DNA from 2 places in the Pseudomonas sp. F-14 TE3623 genome. Region 2 is predicted to be linked to the other one. Evidence: riboswitches for the same ligand, from Rfam matches in the RefSeq annotation. Region 2 holds a riboswitch; the other holds the start of a gene.

Region 1 (3,397 bases), 2.1 Mb from region 2:
CACATGGTGCAATTCCGGGTAACCGCCTGGCAAATACAGGCTGTCTGTCTCCGGCAATTCGGTGTCGCGGATGGGTGAGAAGAAAGACAATTCGGCGCCCATGGCCCGCAACAGATCAAGGCTCGCGCCGTAGGTAAACGCGAAAGCTTCGTCCCGGGCCACGGCAATCCGCACACCGGCCAGCAACGGTTCGGCGGCGATCATTTCAGGCGCGGCGAACTCCACGGCTGGCGGTAGAGCCACATCGCAACTGCTGGCCAAGGAGTCGGCCGCCGCATCGAGACGCAGGTCGAGATCATTCAGCTCGCTGGCCTGAACCAGACCGAGATGCCGACTCGGCAATTCGATCCCGGTCTCCCGGGACAAGGCGCCGTACCAGCGCAAGCCTTCAGTCAGGCTACCTTCGAGCAACTGCGCATGGCGCACGGTGCCGACCCGGTTGGCCAGCACACCGGCAAACGGCAAGTCCGGCTGATAACGCGCAAGGCCCAGGGCCAGCGCGCCAAACGTCTGCGCCATGGCGGTGCCGTCGATCACGCCGAGCACCGGCACACCGAAGTGCCGCGCCAGATCGGCGCTGGACGGCGTACCGTCGAACAGCCCCATGACGCCTTCAATGAGGATCAGATCGGCTTCGCCAGCGGCCTCCCACAATAGACGCCGACTTTCCTGCTCGCCGACCATCCACATGTCGAGTTGATAGACCGGTGCACCGCTGGCGCGCTCGAGAATCATTGGGTCGAGAAAATCCGGGCCGCATTTGAACACGCGAACCTTGCGCCCCTGATTACGATGCAAACGAGCGAGCGCGGCGGTGACGGTGGTCTTGCCCTGACCGGAGGCCGGCGCGGCGATCAGTACCGCCGGGCATTGACGATGGCTATTCATAAAGTGCAGCTCACAACTCGACGCCTTTTTGCGCTTTGATTCCGGCCTGGAAGGCGTGCTTGATCATGCCCATTTCAGTGACGGTGTCGGCCAGCTCGATCATCTCCGGTTTGGCGCCGCGACCGGTGACCACCACGTGTTGCATCGGCGGACGGGCCTGCAAGTCGCTGAGCACCTGATCGAGATCGAGGTAGCCGTGCTTGAGGGCGATGTTCAACTCATCGAGCACCACGAGGCCAATGGCCGGATCACGCAGCAATTCGCGGGACACCGCCCAAGCGGCTTCGGCGGCGGCAATGTCACGCTGGCGATCCTGGGTTTCCCAGGTGAAGCCCTCGCCCATCACATGAAAACGCACCTGCTCCGGGAAGCGCCGGAAGAACAGCTCCTCGCCGGTGCTGGTGCGCCCCTTGATGAACTGCACCACGCCGCACTGCATGCCGTGGCCCATGGCCCGCGAAAGCATGCCGAACGCCGAGCTGCTCTTGCCTTTGCCGTTGCCGGAAAGTACCAGCAGCAAACCGCATTCATTCGGCGAGTTGGCGATGCGTTCGTCGATCACCGCTTTTTTGCGCAGCATGCGCGCCAGATGGCGTTCGTCACGATCGGGGGTATCAGTCATGGGGAGCTCTCCGTTGAGGCTGGATAACGGCGGGCAGGCACAAGAATAGACGGCAAGAAGCCTGGCATCGCCCACCGTGATGCCGTTGGATGAATCAGGCCGGTCTCCGGGCTCATGAGCGGCTTTGCGCCTGACTGCGCGCCTTCCCATGTCGTTGACACAGTGGCTCAAGGCGCAGTCTTCACTCATTTACCGTTGCGGGGGCAGCGCCGGGATCGTGATCATTCTTCGCTGGAAGAAATTCACTCACCGGCTTCCCTGTTTCACTCTGTCGACCAAGGTCACAGAGCACCTGAAACAAGCCGCGAAGGTTAGAGGGTTGGGGGTGGAGCGTCAATTAAAGCCGGGGCGCCGCTGAGCGAATAACTGCCATCGATCAATTAACTGACGCCAATCTTGTGCCAAACTGCCAGCAGTGATATCAAAGAGCCACAACCTGACAACACAATAACAAGGGTGAGCCACATGCAAGGCATGATCATCAGCAATCCGAAGCTGGAATTCCTGCGGCCGGTGCTGGAACGCTGGTTTGACTGTATCGACCGCTTCAACGCCATACGCGGCGATAACGATACACCTTACTGGTACGACGAAAACGCCAACCTCGGCCTGCTCTCCGCCGCGGCCTGGATGGCAGAAATGGTCACGCTACAACAAACATCCACGCGCAAACAGACCGAAGAAGGCGAACGCAACGCCCGCGCCGATCTGTTTATCGCCAGCAGCGAAGAACGCGCGTATCTCCAGGCCACCCAGCGCTGGCCGCGAGTCAATAACCTGAACCTGACCCAGGCACTGGCAGACATCACCAGTGACGCGAAGCGAATCAGCTACGCCAGCGATCTGAAACTCGGCTGTCTGTTTGTCGCACCACAAAAAGCCCAGCACAGCGCCACCCCGGAAGAACTCCAGGACATGGTCGACGACCTGCAAAAGGAACATACCTGCGCCGTGGCCTGGTATTTCCCTTACGCCTACCGCAAGTTGCGTAATGAAGCCGGCAACTACCATCCAGGCATCGCTATTTTGCTCAAGGAAGCCCGCGGCTGACCGGTTGAACCATCGAGCGTCTACGCTTCTCTATGATTACGTCCATGCATTCATAGGGAAGATCAGTAATGCGCAAACCCCAGCTCGTTTTCATCATCGCGCTCGCCGGAGGGCTCGCCGCCTGTGGTGAAACCTCCAGCCTGCAAGTCTCGGATGGCACAGGCCCCTCGCCCAAACTGCCAGAACCGAATAAAACCCTGATCCCGACGGTGAACATCGCCCCGGCGATTGGCTGGCCTGAGGGTAAGAAACCCGTCGCCGCGGCAGGGACTCAAGTGGCGGCGTTTGCCGAAGGCCTCGAGCACCCGCGCTGGCTCTACGTATTGCCCAATGGCGATGTTCTGGTAGCCGAAACCAACGCGCCGCCCAAACCCGATGACGGCACAGGCATTCGCGGTTGGGTCATGGGCAAAGTCATGGGCCGTGCCGGTGCCGGCGTCCCCAGCCCGAACCGCATCACCCTGCTGCGGGACAAGGACCACGATGGCGTCGCCGAAACCCGCACGGTATTCCTGGAAAACCTCAACTCGCCATTCGGCATGACCCTGGTCGGCAATGACCTGTACGTCGCCGACACTGATCGTCTGCTGCGTTTCCACTACGAAAACGGCGAGACAGCGATCAAGGCGCAGCCGATCAAGGTGGTCGATCTGCCGGGCGGTACACTGAATCACCACTGGACCAAAAATGTCATCGCCAGCAAAGATGGCAGCAAGCTGTACGTCACCGTGGGCTCGAACAGCAACGTCGGTGAAAACGGCATGGACCAGGAGGAAGGCCGCGCGGCGATCTGGGAAGTGGATCGCGCCACTGGCAATCATCGGATCTTCGCCTCGG
Region 2 (3,397 bases):
AATGCAAGGGTGGCCTGGGCGTATTTTTGTCGTGGAATCAGTAACTTTGCCGGTGCCTGAGCCAACTGTTCGGCCAATGCCAGCGCGGCACTTTCCGCTACGCCGTAACAGCCGGTGCGTTCGAACGCGATGTCCGAGTGGTGGCTGAGTTGTGGTTCATAACCGGCCAATTGTTCGCTGCTGAAATACATCAACGGCAATGCCAGCTGTTCGGCCAGTTCGATCAGGGCGGGCTCTTCGCGCTTGAGGTCGATGCTGGCCAGGGCCTTGATCTCACGAAGCTCGATTTGATGGGCCTGTAACGCCTGATCAAGTAGCGCCCGCAGCGTGCTGACGGGGCAGCCGCGCTGGCAGCCCAGGCCGACCACCAGGGTCGGCGCTGCGCTGACGTCAGTCATGCGGAGTATTGGCCATCGCTTTTGCGGCGGAACAACCAGGCGCTGATCAGGCCCAGGGCCAGCCAGAACGCCATGTTGGTCAGCTGCGAAGCGATTTTGAACTGCGCTTCCAGGGCTTCCGGAGCCAGCATGGAGTGCACTTCCGGTTGCGGCGCACCGATCACATGAGGCACAGCCAGGATCGCCACGCCGAGGATCTTCATCAGCCAGTGGCGGCTGAACACGATCAGCGCGATGCCGACAGCAGTGGACGCTGCCGTGCCAATCCACCAGATCTGCCGTTGCGCCAGATCCGCAGCAGCAGTGCCCGGCAGCTCAGGTGGCAGGCCGAGGGTTGGCGCCAGCACGAACGTCGCATAACCGGCCAGCCCCCAGAGCAGGCCCTGAGAGGTACGGCGTGGGGCGCGCAAGGTGTAGAGGCCCGCGAGCATCAAAGCGAAACCGACCGCTACCACCAGATTGCCGCCGGTGGTCGACAGCACGCGCTGCCAGCCGTCTTCCGGCTCCCAGGCTTCGGCATCGTGGGTGTGAGCGGTGACAGCACCCGCGGCGTGCTCGTGAATTTCAACAGCGGCCGGCTCGGATTTTTCGTAGGTTTCGGCCTGCAAAATCAGCGGGGCCACCCAGAAGCTTTGCAGCAGGGTCAACAGCAGGGCGGCCAGCAGCCCGGCGAAACCTGCGGTTTGCGCAATACGCTTGATCATGTCAGCAGGTCTCAATGGCACGGAAAGGCGGAGCTGTGACGGGTGTCGTGCGCGGCGTTGTGCACTGCTTCGATGTGCGAGAAACCGGCGAAATACACAAGGCACGCGCCAAGGATCGACGCACAAAAAGCGGCGGTCAGGCGTTGGCTCAGGGTAGTAGTGGTGCTGATCGTGATCTTTTTATCGGTGTTGCTGCCGGTGCTGCTGATGATCGACATGGCGCTTCCCTCTGGTCTGTCAGCGGGTGAATAGAGCGCATGAAAACCTCCGCACGCCGGGGCACACAGAGATTTCGAACAGCGCCCGCCCACCGCGGGTTTGTTATTCAGTGAACGTAAAAGTCACTTTGTGTTGCGGGCCGGTCTCCGGGCTCGCGAGGGGCAGGGCTTGCGCCGAAACCTGCAAGCATCACCTTCCCATGCCGTATGACGGGCACAGTGGATCTGACGCTTCACTCGCTTACCGTTGCGGGGGCAGCACCGGACTGACATGGCTTTAGAGTAAAGCACATGATTCACCGGTTTCCCGTTTCACCCTGTGAAGGGCACCCGTAACAAGGTGTGTAGGAGAGCATGGGCGGGGGTTGGGCGTCAATTGGCAAGGGTTCTCACTTGGATACCGAGTCGCTCCTTTCGCGAGCAAGCCCGCTCCCACAGGGGAACGCATTTCAAATGTGGGAGCGGGCTTGCTCGCGAAGGCGTCGGCTCAGGCGCCACAGAACTCAGGTGGACATTGACCCGCCCCCACACGATGCGTAGCCTTGCGCTTTCGAGGTTCTTCGGCGTCTGCCGAAGCTAAGAAGGGAACGCGGTCGAAGCCGCGGCTGCCCCCGCAACTGTGAACGGTGATGTTCGCTGCCACGCCACTGCAAGCCCTGATCCATCAGGTTCGCGGGAAGGCGCAGCAAACGCCAGTCGAACGATTGGCACACCGTCAGCCAGGAGACCTGCCTCGACACAGATTCTCACTACAACCGGGCGGGGTGATCCGGTGGCGGAACTCTTGCGCGCGTGCACCTGCCGCTGCGATTGTCGTCCCGTATGCCCGCCACCTTGCCAAAGGGCATCCGATGAAAACACTGGCCAAACTCCCCGTCACCATCGTTACCGGCTTCCTCGGCTCGGGCAAAACCACCTTGCTGCGCCACATGCTCGACAACGCCCAGGGCCGCCGTATCGCGGTGATCGTCAACGAGTTCGGCGAGCTGGGCATCGACGGCGAAATCCTCAAGCAGTGCTCGATCGGTTGCACCGAAGAAGAAGCCAACGGTCGCGTCTACGAACTGGCGAACGGCTGCCTGTGCTGCACGGTTCAGGAAGAGTTCTTCCCGGTGATGCGCGAACTGGTCGCTCGTCGCGGCGACCTCGACCACATCCTCATCGAAACTTCGGGTCTGGCCCTGCCAAAACCTTTGGTTCAAGCCTTCCAGTGGCCAGAAATCCGCAGCGCCTGTACGGTTGACGCGGTGATCACCGTGGTCGACAGCCCGGCCGTGGCTGCTGGCACCTTCGCTGCGTTCCCGGATCAGGTCGATGCCCAGCGCAAACTCGATCCGAACCTGGACCACGAATCGCCGCTGCACGAGCTGTTCGCCGACCAACTGGCCAGCGCCGACCTGGTGATCCTCAACAAGGCCGACCTGATCAGCGCTGAAGACCTGGCCCGCGTGCGCCTGGAAGTCGCCGAAGAACTGCCGCCAGCGGTGAAAGTCATCGAAGCCAGCAGCGGTCGTCTGCCACTGGACGTGCTGATCGGCCTGGGCGCCGGTTCCGAAGAACACATCGACAGCCGTCACAGCCATCACGATCATCACCACGAAGGTGAAGACGACCATGACCATGACGCGTTCGATTCCATCTCGATCGAGCTGCCACAAGCCGACGAAAGCCTGCTGATGGATGCGCTGACTCAATTGGTGGTCCAGCACGGCATCCTTCGCGTGAAAGGTTTTGCAGCAGTGCCGAACAAGCCGATGCGCCTGCTGATCCAGGGCGTGGGCACGCGTTTCGACAAACACTTCGACCGTCAGTGGGGCGCTGAAGAAGCGCGCACCACCCGTCTGGTGTTGATCGGTCAGGATCTCGACGCCGCTGCACTTGAAGCGCAATTGCGCGCTGCGCTCAGCGTTTAAACCATGCACCTGCTCAGGACCCAGCCCGGCGGTTTCGTGTCGGATGACAATATTGCCGACCTTGGACAAACCCCCGCCGAGCTGGTGATCCTGTGCAGCGGCGATTCCAGCCTGGCGTTGCTCGCCGAAGCGGCGCAGCAGTTGCCCGACGATTACCCGAGCGT

The links. Region 2 has a riboswitch for cobalamin ahead of AB7M29_RS21735 (CbtB domain-containing protein). Riboswitches for the same ligand answer to the same signal wherever they lie in the genome.
Region 1: linked by a shared signal. The riboswitch ahead of cobO (cob(I)yrinic acid a,c-diamide adenosyltransferase) and the one ahead of AB7M29_RS21735 (CbtB domain-containing protein) in region 2 are both predicted to bind cobalamin.

The regions. Positions count from the first base shown of each region.
Region 1 is NZ_JBRJHM010000001.1:2,621,361-2,624,757, reverse strand. Features, by position in the region: gene AB7M29_RS11970 (cobyrinate a,c-diamide synthase) at 1-888, opposite strand, end outside; gene cobO (cob(I)yrinic acid a,c-diamide adenosyltransferase) at 899-1,510, opposite strand; cobalamin riboswitch at 1,591-1,821, opposite strand; gene AB7M29_RS11960 (hypothetical protein) at 1,976-2,560, shown strand; gene AB7M29_RS11955 (PQQ-dependent sugar dehydrogenase) at 2,629-3,397, shown strand, end outside.
Region 2 is NZ_JBRJHM010000001.1:4,701,183-4,704,579, reverse strand. Features, by position in the region: gene AB7M29_RS21745 (cobalamin biosynthesis protein) at 1-398, opposite strand, end outside; gene AB7M29_RS21740 (CbtA family protein) at 395-1,102, opposite strand; gene AB7M29_RS21735 (CbtB domain-containing protein) at 1,114-1,320, opposite strand; cobalamin riboswitch at 1,442-1,669, opposite strand; cobalamin riboswitch at 1,857-2,070, shown strand; gene cobW (cobalamin biosynthesis protein CobW) at 2,172-3,233, shown strand; gene cobN (cobaltochelatase subunit CobN) at 3,237-3,397, shown strand, end outside.